Regions from separate parts of the Arthrobacter sp. 01L42 genome, predicted to be linked through region 1. Evidence: predicted binding sites of a transcription regulator. Region 1 holds the regulator's gene; the other holds the start of a gene.

Region 1 (7,629 bases):
CGGCCTCCAGCGGGGTGCCGTAGCTCGTCTCGCTGCCGGCTTCGCCCTGTACGAGCCGGACGGCCTGTCCGTTGACGACGTCGACGGCGGGCAGGAGCTCGAGTACGGGCAGCGGGGTTTCGGTGGTCATCGTGGAGTCCTCAGCTTGGGGATGGTGGTGGGGAGGGGCGGTCAGGACGCCGGCAGGGTCAGGAGGTAGGCGGCCAGCAGTGACATGCCGGCGAGGATGTAGAAAACGATCTGCACCCAGAGCGGACTTTTCTGCTGGCGGAAGGAGATCCCGCCGCCAACCAGCAGGCCGGCCACGCCCATGAGCACCAGGGACCACATCTAGGCGGTCCCTTCCGGGGCTGCGGTACGGTCCGGGGCTGCGGGGCGCAGGCTCTGGACCCAGTTGCGCAGCAGCCGGGCGCCGGCGTCGCCGGACTTCTCCGGGTGGAACTGGGTGGCACACAGCGGGCCGTTTTCCACGGCCGCGATGAACGGGGCACCGTGGTCGGACCAGGTCACCAGCGGCGCAGCCATCCGCGGCTGGATGACGTCGAAGTCCCACTTCTGGACACCGTAGGAGTGCACGAAGTAGAAGCGCTCGTCCTCAACCCCGGCGAAGAGCCTGGACCCTTCGGGGACGGCGACGGTGTTCCAGCCCATGTGGGGCACGACGTCGGCAGGCAACAGTTCCACCTTGCCGGGCCACTCCCCCATGCCCTCGGCTTCGGTGCCGTGTTCGACGCCGGCCTCGAACAGCACTTGGAGCCCGACGCAGATGGCCAGCACGGGGCGGCCTCCGGCGACACGGCGGCCGATCATGCGGATGGCGTCAACGGCCTTGAGTTCGCGCATGACGGTTTCGAAGGCGCCGACACCGGGGACGACGAGGCCGTCGGCATTGAGGACATCCTCAGGCTTGGAGCTGAGGATGACTTCGGCGCCGGCCCGCTCCAGCGCGCGGACGGCGGACCGGACATTCCCGGAGCCGTAGTCCAGCACCGTAACTGTGGGCTTTCCCTGCGGGGAGACCGGCTTGGCCGCGGCGGCGGGGTCGATGATGGCCCCGTCGCGGAGCACCGGGCCGGTCACAAAGCACCTTTTGTCGACGGGATGCCCTCGACGCGGGGATCCGGCTCGACGGCTGCGCGCAGGGCACGGGCAAAGGCCTTGAACTGGGCCTCGACGATGTGGTGGGGGTCACGCCCGGCAGTGACGTTCATGTGCAGGCAGATCCCGGCGTGAAGGGTGATCGCCTCGAAGACGTGGCGGGTCAGGGAGCCCGTAAAGTGGCCGCCGATCAGGTGGTATTCCTGGCCTGCCGGCTCGCCGGCGTGGACCAGGTAGGGACGGCCGGAGACGTCCACGACAGCTTGCGCGAGGGCCTCATCGAGGGGAACGGTCGCCTCGCCAAAGCGGCGGATCCCGGCTTTGTTGCCCAGGGCGGTCCGCAGAACCTCGCCGAAAGTGATGGCCACGTCCTCGACAGTGTGGTGGACATCGATGTGGGTGTCGCCGGTGGCCTTGACGGTCATGTCGATCAAGGAGTGCTTGCTGAGGGCCGTCAGCATGTGGTCGTAGAACGGGACCGACGTGCTGATGTCTGAAACGCCGGTGCCGTCCAGGTTGATCTCGACCAGGACCGAGGACTCGCTGGTGGTCCGTTCCATGCGTGCGGTCCGGCCCTCGGCGGCGGTGGATCCGGTGGTGCTCATGTAGATGTGTCCTTTGGAAGAAGGCAGGGTGTTGGGCAATCTGGCGGGGACGATTGGGCTCCCCACCAAGTCTAGGCCTGCGGCTTTGCGGAGCCGGCCAGGATGAGTTCAAGTGCCTCCAGGAAGGCTGTGGTTTCTGTCTCAGTGCCGGCGGTGACGCGCAGGTGCCCCGGAATACCGACGTCGCGGATGAGGACACCGGCGTCCAGCATGCGCTGCCAAACCTCATGGGGGTTCTCGAGGCCGCCGAAGAACACGTAGTTGGAATCAGACGCGGCCGGGGTCAAGCCCAACCGCGTCAGTTCCGACACGATCCGGTCGCGCTGGCGCTTGATGTCCTCGACGTCCGCCATGAGCGCCTCCCGGTGGCGCAGGGCAGCCAGGGCCGCAGCCTGGGTGATAGCGGAGAGGTGGTACGGGAGACGGACCAGGCGCAGGGCATCCGCGACCTCCGGGGCCGCGGCCATGTAGCCGAGCCGCGCACCCGCGAGGGCGAAGGCCTTGCTCATGGTGCGCGAGACGATGAGCCGCTCCCGGCCAGGCAGCAGGGTGAGGGCACTGGGCGTGCCGTCGTGGGCGAACTCGTGATAGGCCTCGTCGACGATCACGATGGTCTGGCTGGCCTCGCCGGCGTCATAGACTGCCTCGACCACATCAAGGCCCAGCCCCGTGCCGGTCGGGTTGTTCGGGGAACAGAGGAAGACAATGTTGGGCTGAAGCTCGCGGACTTGCTGTGCCGCTGATTCCGCACTGAGCCCATAGTCGGACGCGCGGGCCCCGACGACGTACTCCGTATCCGTGCCGGAGGCCAGCAGCGGGTACATCGAATACGTGGGAGGGAACCCGAGGGCCGTCCGGCCAGGGCCCCCGAAGGCCTGGAGGATTTGCTGAAGGACTTCGTTGGAACCATTCGCGGCCCAGATGTTCTCCGCGTCCAGCCCATGGCCAAGGTATTCGGCGAGGGCTTCGCGCAATTCGGTGAATTCGCGGTCCGGATAGCGGTTCAGCCCGGCAGCGGCGGCGCTCACGGCTTCGGTAATCGCGGCGCGGACATCGGCCGGGACCCCATGGGTGTTCTCGTTGACGTTGAGCAGGATGGGGACGTCCAGCTGCGGCGCGCCATACGGACGCAGGCCACGCAGATTGGTTCGGAGGGGCAGTCGGTTGAGGCGCTCAAGCTGGTCAGTCACGTGACCAGTTTAAGTGGTAGCGGGACGGGCGCTGAAACTGTGACGCCCGCGACGGCACCCGGGGGTGGCTACTTGGACGGAACAAACAGTTGCTGGCCCGGCATCACACGCGCGGCGTCCAGATTGTTCAACTGCACGATATCGGCCACAACATCGCGGGGATCGCGCTCCGGGGCCACCGACCCGGCAATGGCCCAGAGGGACTCCCCCGGTTGGACTGTGACGGATACGGTCGGCGTCACCGAGAGCTGGTCTGCGGAATCTGCCGCTTTCGCGGGAGCGTTGAGGAATCCGCTGAAGGACAGGATGAACGCCGCCAGCAGAATCAGGGGGACGCCGAAAAAGACGAAGCGTCCGCGCCGGGTGAGCCGAAGCGGCGGCTGCTTGGTCCGGCCGCCGGAAACCGCGGCGGCGGCTCCTTGCTGCGCCCGCGACTGCGCGGAGCCGCGGCGCCTGGCGTTGAGCGGGTACACGTTGCCGTGACTGGAACCGCTTTGGGCGAGGCCGCCGTGTCCGATGCTGCCGTGTCCGATGCTGCGGCGATCCACTGCGCCACCCGGACCAACACCACGGTGGCGGGTCGTGACGCCCTGAATGTTAGTGCCGTCAAACGCGCTTGAAACTGACATGAACTGAGCCCTCCTGGACCATAAGTTGCCGCCCGGCGTACTCACGTACTCGCCGCCAACCGGCCGAACCTTCGAACATAGAACCGAACATTGTCTGCGAACCCAGATCGTTGGAATCGAACACATATTCGAATCTTGCTGGTTCTGTTTTAGCACTTACTAACGAACGATGTCGAGACTCGCTAGAACAAATGTTTGAAAAAGGTCTGCGGCTGGCCTATTTTTGAGGGACAGGACAACCACTTTCGAACTCCCACTTTCGAACTAAAAGTGGGAATTCATTCGTAGTTGATCAGCAGGGTCTGACATTTCAGGCCGGAAGTTCCCGGTGACAGCAGCCACGGCAGCCGGGCGGAACGGAAAGGCGTTGGCGAACATGGCAGCACAAGCCACCGGCGGCAGGGCCACCCCACGGAGCCCGCAGCCCGCCCGGGCCCCCAAGAGCCTCACCGTCCGGCAAAAGAAAATCCTGGAGACCATCCAGCGGTCCGTCACGGACAAGGGCTACCCGCCGTCCATGCGCGAAATCGGAGACACCGTCGGTCTCGCCAGCCTGTCGAGCGTGACCCACCAGCTCTCCCAACTGGAAAAGCTCGGCTACCTGCGGCGTGATCCGAAGCGGCCCCGGGCCATGGAAGTGCTCATGCCGCTGACCCTGGACGAGGGGGCCACGCCGATATCTGGTATCGAGAAGTCCAGCCCCTTGCGGGCCGTAGGCGGCCTGTCGGTAACCGAGCTCGCCAGCGCCACTGACACGGCAATGGTGCCGTTCGTCGGACGCATCGCCGCCGGCGGGCCGATCCTCGCGGACCAGGTGGTGGAGGACGTCATGCCGCTGCCCCGCCAACTCGTGGGCCATGGCGAACTCTTCATGCTCAAGGTGGCCGGCGACTCGATGATCGACGCCGCCATCTGCGACGGCGACTGGGTGGTTGTCCGCCGCCAGGGTGATGCCGTGAACGGCGATATCGTTGCCGCCCTGCTGGACGACGAAGCCACGGTCAAGACCTTCCGCCAGCGGGACGGCCACACGTGGCTGTTGCCGCAAAACACCCAGTACGAGCCCATCCTGGGCGACCACGCCGTCATCATGGGCAAGGTCGTATCGGTACTGCGCTCCCTCTAAACTGCGCTCACTCTAAACTGCGCTCCCCTTAGCCATCCGGGGCATGCTGCCAGTTCCTAGCGGCCACCCCGCGGCGGATTTCCGGCGCAGGGTGACGGCCCCGGTTTGGGACTTAAGCTTTCGCGGAGTCTTTCGCCAGGCGCTTCAGGGCTGCCATGGCTATCGATGAATCGGTGGTGGGCCAGAACGGCGGCAGCGCGGCGCGCAGGAAGCCGCCGTAACGCTCTGTGGAGAGCCGCGAATCCAGCACTGCCACCACGCCCCTATCCGAGGTCGAGCGGATCAGCCGTCCGGCGCCCTGCGCGAGGCGGATGGCGGCGTGCGTGGCCGAGACGGCCATGAAGCCATTGCCGCCGGACTGGGCCACGGCCCGCGAACGTGCCGTCATCAGCGGGTCGTCCGGCCGCGGGAAGGGAATCCGGTCGATGACCACCAGCCGGCAGGACACGCCAGGGACGTCGACGCCCTGCCAGAGGGACATGGTGCCGAACAAACACGTGTCAGGTTCGTCGGCAAACTGCCGCACGAGCGCCGTCATGGTCGACTCCCCCTGGCACAGGATGCTGAGGCCCAGCCGGGGCCGCATGGCCTCGGCTGCTTCCTCTGCGGCGCGCCGCGAGGAGAACAGGCACAGGGCGCCTCCGCCGGAGGCGCGGATCAGCTTCTCGAGTTCGTCCAGGGCCTCGGGGGACGTTCCGCGGCCGGGTTTGGGTAGGTGCCGGGCTACGTAGAGGATGCCCTGCTTCGGGTAGTCGAACGGGGAGCCGACGTCGACGCCGGTCCAGCTCGGGGCGCCGTTGCCAACCAGGCCCAGGCCGCCGGCGGCGGGTTCGAAGGCAGCGCCGATGGTCAGTGTGGCCGAGGTCAGGATGACGGTGTGGTCCGCGAACAGGCCCTCGCGCAACCGCCCTGCGACGCTCAGCGGGGCAACGTTGATCAACGCCGGCGCGCTCTCGTCCGGCTGGGAGTAGCCCTGCGCCGGGTCGAAGCTGCTGTTGCGGGAGAACCACACGACTTCGCGGTTTTCGCGCGCGGCCAGGAGGCGTTCACAGAGCTCCAGGATGACCATGAGGCGCGAGCGGGCCAGCTGCCGTCCGCCGTCCGCCGACACGGAGCTGTCCCCCTTGGAATCGGACAGGGCGGCGCGGCACGCGTCGCGCAGTTGGTCGATGCAGTCCAGCTGCTCGCTGTTCAGGCCGTTGGGCATCAGCCCGCTGGGGACGCCGTCGATGGCGAGCTCCAGGTGGGCGGCGGCATTGTTCAGCGCATCCACGGTGATGCCCGTGTGCTTCCGGGCCCCGGACGCGGCGGCGTGCACCATCGCCACGGAGAGCTGGCCCGAGACCGCGCCCGTGACGCGGTCCTGAAGTTCGTGTGCTTCATCCACCACGACGACGTCGTACTCGGGCAGCACCGCCAGGCCTTCGAAGGCACTGACGGCGAGCATGGCGTGGTTGGTGACCACGACGTCGGCATCGGCGGCGTTCTGCCGTGCCAGTTCGCTGAAGCATTCGGCCGCGAGCGGGCATTTCTGCGCGCCGAGGCACTCCATGGAGGTGACCGAGACCTGGCGCCAGGCCCGGTCCGTGACGCCCGGCATGAGCTCGTCGCGGTCCCCCGTGGCGGTCTCCTCGGCCCATTCGCGCAGCCGGACAACTTCCTTGCCCAGCTGGGAGGACGGCCCGCCAAGTGCGGCGGCGAAGTGCGGCACGGACGTGTCCTCGCCGAGGGAAAACAGCTGTCCCTCGGAAGGTTCTTCGGACGGGAAGCCGCCCTCGAGTTTGTGCCGGCAGACGTAGTTGGACCGGCCCTTGACCAGGGCGACCTTGACGGGCCGCTCCAGGGCAGGGGTGATGGTCTTGAGCAGCCTGGGCAGGTCCCGGCCCACAATCTGCGTTTGCAGTGCCAGGGTGGCGGTGGAGACCAGGGTGGGTTTGTTGCTGGTCAGCGAATGCGCGATCAGCGGAATCAGGTAGGCCAGCGACTTGCCGGTGCCGGTGCCGGCCTGGACCAGCAGGTGATCGCCGCTGTCTATCGCGCGCGCCACCTGCCGGGCCATTTCGTGCTGGCCATCGCGGCTCTGCCCGCCCATGCCGGACACGGCACGGTCGAGCAGCTTAACAACAAACTCCTCGCCGGCCGCGCCGGCAACCGAACCGGCGCCGGTGTCGGCGTCGGCGTCGGCCGGCCCAGCGTCAGCTGGTTCGGCGTCGGCTGGTTCGGCGTCAGCTGGATCGGCGTCGGTCCTGGTCACCGCAGCCTCAGTCATTGCTGATGAAGGGATCCAGTTCGGCGGCGAGTCCTTCACGCACCATCACCACGGCACGGGTCCCGGTTTCCTCGTGGTCGAGGCTGAGGATCTCGGCGTCGCTCTCGTGGAGCTTGCTAATCAGATCCCCGCGGTTGTACGGGATGAGCAGTTCAAGCTTCACGCTGGGCCGCGGAATGCCGTCACTGATGGCCTTGAGCAGTTCCGGAATGCCTTCGCCGGTGCGGGCCGAGACCACCACGTGGCGCGGCTCGCGCTGCTTGAGCCGTTCGACCACGAACGGGTCAGCGGCGTCGGCCTTGTTCAGGACAATGATTTCCGGAACCTTGCGCGCGTCGACTTCGCTGAAGACCGTCCGGACAGCCGCGATCTGGCCTTCCGGATCCGGGTGCGAGACGTCCACGACATGCAGGATCAGGTCAGAGTCGGCGACCTCTTCCAGCGTGGAGCGGAATGCCTCCACGAGCTGGGTGGGCAGGGAACGGACAAAGCCCACGGTGTCGGCCAGGGTGTATCCCAGCCCGTCAGCGGTTTCGGCCTTGCGGACGGTGGGGTCCAGGGTGGCGAACAGGGCGTTTTCCACCAGCACCCCTGCGTCGGTCAGCCGGTTCAGCAGCGAGGACTTCCCGGCGTTGGTGTACCCGGCGATCGCGACGGAGGGCACGGCATTACGACGGCGGTTGGCGCGCTTCGTTTCCCGGGCAGGCTTCAT
Region 2 (7,629 bases), on a different contig from region 1:
TGCCGGCGAGGTCCCGGGCGTAGAAGGCCTGCTTGTATGTTTCCGGGCGGCCGACGGCGTCGATCACCACATCGGCGCCGAAACCGCCGGTCAGTTCGCGGATTGCTTCGACGGGGTCGACGGCGGAGGAGTCCACCGTGTGGGTGGCGCCGAGGTCCTTGGCGCGCTGGAGCTTTTTGGCGTCGATGTCGACGGCGATCACGGTGGTGGCGCCGGCGAGCGCCGCGCCGGCGACGGCCGCCGTGCCGACTCCGCCGCAGCCGATCACGGCGACCGAATCGCCGCGCTGGACGTTTCCGGTGTTGATCGCCGCGCCGATGCCTGCCATGACTCCGCAGCCGAGCAGGCCGACGGCGGCGGGATCGGCGTCGTCGTCCACCTTGGTGCACTGGCCGGCCGCTACGAGGGTCTTTTCGGCGAAGGCACCGATGCCCAGCGCGGCCGTCAGCTCGGTGCCGTCCTCCAGCGTCATTTTCTGGGTGGCGTTGTGGGTATTGAAGCAGTACTGCGGCTGGCCCCGGCGGCAGGCCCGGCACTCGCCGCAGACGGCCCGCCAGTTCAGCACCACGCGGTCCCCGGGGGCGACCTCGGTGACGTCCGGTCCCACGGCACTGACAACGCCGGTGGCCTCGTGGCCGAGCAGGAAGGGGAAGTCGTCGTTGATGGCGCCCTGCTTGTAGTGCAGATCGGTGTGGCAGACACCGCAGGTGAGGATGTCCACGAGGGCCTCGCCGGGGCCCGGGTCCGGCACCAGGATCGTCTCCAGGGTGACGTCGGCATTCTTGGAACGGACTACTGCGGCTTTGACTTTATGGACCATGAAACAAGCTCCTCTGTTCTGGAACGCGGATTGCTGGCACAACTTACTGGTTACTGGCGCAACGGGCGGCGGCGCGGCCCTTGGGAGGCCGCGCCGTCGTGGTTTGGTGGTGTCCTGGGATGCAGGAAGGGCCTAGGCGGCGAGCCGGCTCTTGACCTCAGCTGCGGAGGGGTTGGTGGCGGCGGTGCCGTCGGGGAACAGCACGGTGGGGACGGTGCGGTTGCCTCCGTTGAGCTGCTCGACGAGATCGGCCGTGCCTTCGACTTCCTCGATGTTGATCTCGGTGTACCCGATGCCCTGTGCGTCCAGCTGCTTCTTCAGCCGGTTGCAGTAGCCGCACCACGTGGTCGAAAACATAGTGATGGTGCCGGATTCGGGGGTGAAGTCCACGAAGTTCTCCTCAAGTAAGTGGATGGGGCCGGCGTATCGGGCCGGGCGCCAACTGAAGTCGTACGTCACTGCCAACAACCGTACCCTGCAGCCCGCTATTCCCGCAGAGAGCGCTGCCCCCTTCGCCGTTCGACGCGAATTCGCGGTAAAGATGCGAAATCGCCGGAAAGTTCCGGCGACTTCGCACGTTTCCGGCGACCTCGGCGGGCTCAGGCGGCAGCCCGGATGACATGGGATGGGTGCGGTGGCATGCTGATGCCATGTGTGGACGCTACGTGATGGCCCGGGCCGTCGGAGACCTGCTGGCCGAATTCGATGCCGGGCTGGAGGATGAGATCGCGATTCCGCCGTCGTGGAACGTGGCCCCGACGGCTGATGTGCCGATCCTGCTCGAACGGCTTGTGGAGGGAGAACCGGTCCGCCAACTGCACATTGCGCGCTGGGGCCTGGTGCCGTCCTGGGCCAAGGACCCGGGCATCGGGTCCAAGATGATCAATGCCCGCAGCGAGACCGTGCTGGAGAAGCCCGCCTTCCGGAAAGCGACCCGCGCCCGTCGCTGCGCCGTCCCGGCGGATGGCTACTACGAGTGGAAGGGCGAGGGCCGCACCAAGCAGCCCTACTACGTCCATCCCAAGGACGGACGCCCCATTGTCTTCGCGGGACTCTATGAATGGTGGCGGGATCCGTCCAAGGCAGAGGGTGACCCGGAGCGCTGGATGCTCTCGACCTCGATCATGACCACCGACTCGCCGCCGGAGGGCTACGCCGGGGGAATGCTGGCCGAGCTGACCGCGCTGCATGACAGGGTTCCGCTGCCCATGAACCGCGAGACCATGCAGACGTGGCTGGACCCGCAGGCCGATGATGCGGCCGGGCTCGTGGATCTGGTCCGGGCCGGGGCGCACGACGTCGCGGAAGGCTGGACGATCGACGCCGTCGGCACCGCCGTCGGGAACGTCAGGAATGACTCACCGGAACTCATCCAGCCGGTGGGGAGCCTGTTCTAGCGGTACGCCGGCCTGTCTGGCGGCTGCCCGGCGGCTGCCAAGGCACGGGGCGGCACTGGTTACCTGAGTCAGAGCGTTACTTTGCCGCCGCCGTCGACCGACCAGTCGGGGTTGAAGGCGACCTCCCAGCGGTAGCCGTCGGGATCGGCGAAGTAGCCGGTGTAGCCGCCCCAGGGCTGGGTCTTCGGTGCCGCAACGATGCGGGCTCCCGCGGTCCCGGCTTCGGCCATCACCCGGTCGACGTCCGCCGTGCCGGCCAGGTTGTGGCTGAGCGTGATGCACGCAATGCCGGCAGGGGGATCGGTGGCCGCCTCGGACTGCATTTGACCCGCGTCCCAGAGCGAAAGGATGAGGCCGTGGTTGACCTGGATGAAGAGCACCTCCCCGGGGACTTCCCGGTGGACCGGCCATCCGAGGCCATCGACGTAGAAGCGGCGTGAGGCGTCAACACTGCGGACACCTAGCGATATGAAGTCGACTCGTGGCTGCATCTTTCGATACTGTCATGCACATGCCCACAAATCACGCAGACGACAAGGCCGCCCAGGCCGACCGCGAACAGCTCGCCGCCGTGCGGGTGGCTGTTGACGAGGTGGACGAGCAGATTGTGTCCTTGATCGGGCGCCGGGAACGGCTGATCCGGATCGCCGGGACCCTCAAGGCGGACAGCGCCGAGGTCCGTGCGCCCGGGCGCGTGGAGCGGGTCATCGAACACGTCCGCGCCACGGCGGAAAAGAAGGACATCGACGTCGAACTTGTCGAGAAGACCTACCGGGCGATGATCGATGCCTTCATCACGCTCGAGCTGGAAGTGTACAAGTCCAGCTCCTAGAAGATGCCTAGAGGGCTTCTTCGACAGGCACGTTGGCCTGGTAGTCCCGGCCGTCACAATCGCTGAAGGCCGTCATGAGATGGCCCTTGGGCAGGCCAAGCACAGTCGTAAGCGGGAAATGGCCGGTAATGGTGTTGCCCGAGTGTTCGACCCCCTTGAGGTCGAAATTTTCCTCGGTGCCGTCGTGGCTGAAGCAGTAGAAGGACACGGCTTCGCCGTTCATGAACTCGATCCCCATCCTGCGCTGGTGGGAATAGTCCGGGGTGGCTGCCAAGAGCCCCACCACGTAGGCGCCCTGGCCGGGAATGTTTCCGTCAATATCAAAAGTCGCCACCAAGGTTGGATCCTTGGCGGCGATGCTTACGTGCTTCAGGAGTGCGTTATGGGAGCTCATGGCTCAATCCTGCTACCTGTACCTGCGTGAGTCCACCCCCGATCTGGGTTTTGTCGCCTCTCCGACGTAGACTGAATTTATTCGAAGATATGTTCGAATAAAATCATGGCGCCTGGAACTGAGGGCGCCGGATGCGGAATGGACGTAGGAAGTCGAAGCGGGGACTGGGCCGGCTCCAGCCCGGACTGGGTCGGGAGGCAACGTGGGTATTTTCAGCGAGTCCGTGGATGTCGTCTGCACGCCCTCGGGCCAGCCCCTGCGCCTCGATTGGGCCGGCCGGTGCTACACGGTCTGCGCGGACCCCGTCCGCTGGTACGAACGCCGCCAATGGTGGGCCGAGGAACGCCGGGCGCCACTCGGAAGCGGGCCGGGCCTGGTGGACCATGAGATCTGGCGGGTCCAGGTGCGTGCGGCCGGGGATCACGCCGCGGATTCCACCCTCACCCTTGACCTGACCCGGCATGTCGGCAGCGGCCGGTGGCGGCTCCTGAAGATCCACGACGCCCTGCAGCCCCTCCGGAAGCCCGAATCAGCATGAGTTTCACCCATCTGCACGTCTCCACCGCGTTCAGCGCCCACTATGGCGTCTCCTGGCCGGAGGAACTTGCCGCCGCGGCCGCCGCTGACGGCGCCACCGCGCTGGCCTGCACGGACCGCGACGGCCTGTACGGAACCGTCAAGCACCTGAAGGCGTGCATGGCAGCCGGGCTGGATGCAATCGTCGGGGTGGACCTTGCAGTCTTTGACGACGACGGCGACCACCGTACCCAGCTCGGGGGACGCGTCGTCGTGCTGGCGCAGGGACACAACAACGGTGCCGGCTACCGGGCGCTGTGCCGGCTGATCTCCGACGCCCACGCCCGCACCACGGGCAAGGCCGGGGGAATAGTGCCGGTGGCCGTCACCCGGGCGGAACTGGCCTCCCGCACCCTGCACCCGGAAACCCTGAAGCCGGTCCTGACAGTGCTGATCGGCCCGGACTCCGACGTCGGCCGGGCCATGGGCGGCCGGCGCTACCTGCGGCCCCGCACCCTGTTCAAACGCTGGCTGGACGCCATGCCCCCCGGAACGCTGGCGGCAGAGGTTGTGTCCCAGCTCAGCCCGCCCGGGGAACCGCTGAGCACCGCCCACGCGGTGCGCATGCTCAAACTCGCCGCAGAACACGGGGTGCCCGCCGTGCTGAGCAACGCTGTGCGGTACGTGGCTGAGGACGGCGCGGCCACCGCCGATGTGCTGGACTCGGCCCGGACACTGAAATCCCTCCCCGAGCTCTCCGCCGCCCCGCTGCTGCAGCCCAACGGGCAGGGCTGGCTCAAATCGGCGGCCCGGATGCTGCAGCTGGGCAAGGAGATCATCCACGCCGCCGGCTACGGCACGGCGGACCTCAAGCGGCTCCTGGCCCAGACCGAGGCGCTCGCGGACCGCTGCCGCATGGATCCGGAAGCCGACATGGGCTGGAAACAGCCCGTGGTCCCGGAGGCATCCGTGATCGGGATCGACGGCGACGCGCTCGCCGAACTGACCCTGCGGTGTGAGGCCGGCATCGGCCGCCGCTTCCCGGGCATTTCCGGGCAGCGGGAACAGCAGCTGCGGGCCAGGCTGGAGCATGAGCTCCGGATCATCGACTCGCTGGGTTTCGCCTCGTACTTCCTGACCGTCGCAGAGGTCTCCCGGATGATCCTGGCCCTGGGCATCCGGGCGGCCGCGCGCGGTTCGGGCGCCTCCAGCCTGGTCAACTACCTGATCGACATCAGCCAGGTGAACCCGCTCGAGCACGACCTCATCTTTGAACGCTTCCTCTCCCGCGACCGTGCCACGCTGCCGGACATAGACATCGACGTCGAAAGCGCCGAACGGCACAACGTCTACCGGAAGATCTTTGAGCGCTTCGGCGCCGAACGCGTCACGCTGATGAGCATGCAGAACGGGTACCGCGCTCGCGGTGCCGTGCGCGATGCCGGCCTGGCCCTGGGCATGGACGACGGCGAGGTCGGGGAAATCGCCAAGCAGCTGTGGCGGTTCTCGGCCCGGCACTTCCGCGAAGCCCTCGTGGAGAAACCCGAGCTGAAGGAATTCGCTGACCGGGTGGAGCAGCGAGGCTTCTCCGAGAACCAGCAGCTGGACCTGCTGGTGGACCTCACGGAGCGGCTGGACCGGCTGCCCCGCCACATCTCCATGCACCCGTGCGGCGTCATCCTCGGCGACGCCACCCTGCTGGACCGCACCCCCGTGCAGCCCAGCGGCCTTGGCCTGCCCATGAGCCAGTTCGACAAGCACGACATGGACCCCATGGGCATGCTGAAACTCGATGTCCTTGGCGTCCGGATGCAGAGCGCCATGGCCTTCGCCGTCCGGGAAGTGATCCGGCTCCACCCGTCCAAGGCCGAGGTGGTGGCCGCCGGCGCGCATCCGGCCGGGCCGGACGGGACGGGCCCGGACTACATCGCCGAGGACGGGCACATCGACCTCAACGCCGTCCCGCTCGATGACGAGCCAACCTTTGAACTGATCCGCAGCACCCACACCCTGGGCTGCTTCCAGATCGAGTCCCCTGGCCAGCGCGAACTGATCGGCAAGTTGGCCCCCCGGGAGTTCAACGACCTCATCATTGACATCTCGCTGTTCCGTCCAGGCCCGATGAAATCCGACATGGTCCGGCCCTTCCTGGAGCACCGGCACGGATTCGCTCCCGAGGTCTACCCGCACCCGGACCTCAAACCTGTCCTTCAGGAAACCCACGGGGTCACGGTCTTCCACGAACAAATCCTCAAGACCTTCGACGTCATGACCGGGTGCGGGCTGGCGCGGGCCGACGAGTTCCGCCGTGCGCTGGGCAACGAAGAGCTTGAAGCCAGGGTGGAGGAGTTTTTCCGGAAGGAGGCGCGGGCCCGGAACTACAGTCCCGAGGTGGTGGACAAGGTCTGGGGCACGCTGAAGGCCTTTGGCAGCTTCGGGTTCTGCAAGGCCCACGGAGCCGCCTTCGCCGTGCCCACCTACCAATCGGCCTGGCTCAAGGCACACCACCCGGAGGCCTTCCTCGCAGGGCTCTGGGAACACGACCCTGGAATGTACCCCAAACGCCTGCTCGTGGCCGAGGCCCGCCGGCTGGGGATCCCCATCCTTCCCCTCGACATCAACCGGAGCCAGGCCGAGTACCGGGTGGAGCGGGTGCAATCCGGGCCGGACCGGGGCAGGCTGGGCATCCGGCTGAGCCTGAACGGTATCTTCGGGCTCTCCGGCGCCGAGCTGAAACGGATTGTGGCCGGCCAGCCCTACGACTCCCTGGCGGACCTGCGGGCCAGGTCGCGGCTCAGTCGGCCCAGCATCCAGCGACTGGCCCAGCTGGGCGCCTTCGATTCGCTGCACCGGGCGTCCGGGGGAGAAGCCAACCGGGCGGATCTGGTTCAGCACCTGCAAAAACTACAGGCCCGCCCCCTCCGGAAGGGCGTGGAAGTCATTGAGGGCCAGCTGGCGTTGCCGCTGGGGGACGTGGAGTTGACGAACCTCAAGGCGGCACTGCCCGCACCCAGCATGGTGGATAACGTCCGCGCGGAACTGGACCTGATGGCTGTGGACGTCAGCGAGCACCTCATGACCAGCCACCGCCCGCTGCTGGACCGGCTGGGCGTCACCACCGCGGACAAGCTGCTGGGACTGCGCAACGGCACGGAGGTGCTGGTGGCCGGGGTCCGGGTGGCCACTCAGACCCCGCCCATGAGGGGCGGCCGGCGGGTGGTGTTCATCAGCGTCGACGACGGCACGGGCTGTGTGGATTCGGTGTTCTTCCACGAGGCGCAGGAGCAGTCCGGACCCTTGCTGTTCGGCACCCGCCTGCTCCTGATCCGCGGCACCACTCGCCGGACCGGGCCGCGGGGGATCAGCATCAGTGCCTCCATGGCCTGGGACCTCAGCCGCCCGGAGACCCTCCCGTTCCCGGCATCGGCTCCCGGCGCCGCCGGCCGGAAGGAGCCTTACCTGTCCGGCCCCCTGTCCAGCCCCCTGGACGGGATCAGCAGGAACCTCGCCATCACCGGGCTGGGCGGCTGACCGGCCGGCGGTGCGGCTCGCTCGTGGCGCGTTGGTTGGCCTCTGGAGAAACCGATAGCATGGACGAGGCTGGCTGTGGTCCCCGTACGCCACAAGCTACGAAGCCTTAACTTTGAATAGGAGACACCCGTGTCAGATG

Evidence for each region. The regulator LexA, encoded in region 1, represses DNA repair genes until DNA is damaged. The targets are predictions, from matches to a motif close to TCGAACANNTGTTCGA.
Region 2: a site for LexA is predicted at 3,525-3,540, ahead of AC1DN2_RS04235 (DUF6504 family protein). Genes of this name have one in related genera too.

What each region holds. Positions count from the first base shown of each region.
Region 1 is NZ_JBFTSL010000004.1:181,497-189,125, reverse strand. Features, by position in the region: gene priA (bifunctional 1-(5-phosphoribosyl)-5-((5-phosphoribosylamino)methylideneamino)imidazole-4-carboxamide isomerase/phosphoribosylanthranilate isomerase PriA) at 1-130, opposite strand, end outside; gene AC1DN2_RS05150 (hypothetical protein) at 172-330, opposite strand; gene hisH (imidazole glycerol phosphate synthase subunit HisH) at 331-1,080, opposite strand; gene hisB (imidazoleglycerol-phosphate dehydratase HisB) at 1,077-1,703, opposite strand; gene AC1DN2_RS05135 (histidinol-phosphate transaminase) at 1,775-2,893, opposite strand; gene AC1DN2_RS05130 (LysM peptidoglycan-binding domain-containing protein) at 2,962-3,366, opposite strand; gene lexA (transcriptional repressor LexA) at 3,899-4,648, shown strand; gene AC1DN2_RS05120 (ATP-dependent DNA helicase) at 4,761-6,917, opposite strand; gene hflX (GTPase HflX) at 6,910-7,629, opposite strand, start outside.
Region 2 is NZ_JBFTSL010000003.1:237,012-244,640, reverse strand. Features, by position in the region: gene AC1DN2_RS04265 (S-(hydroxymethyl)mycothiol dehydrogenase) at 1-820, opposite strand, end outside; gene AC1DN2_RS04260 (mycoredoxin) at 953-1,210, opposite strand; gene AC1DN2_RS04255 (SOS response-associated peptidase) at 1,471-2,217, shown strand; gene AC1DN2_RS04250 (VOC family protein) at 2,286-2,708, opposite strand; gene AC1DN2_RS04245 (chorismate mutase) at 2,723-3,049, shown strand; gene AC1DN2_RS04240 (hypothetical protein) at 3,057-3,443, opposite strand; gene AC1DN2_RS04235 (DUF6504 family protein) at 3,646-3,981, shown strand; gene AC1DN2_RS04230 (DNA polymerase III subunit alpha) at 3,978-7,490, shown strand; gene thrS (threonine--tRNA ligase) at 7,620-7,629, shown strand, end outside.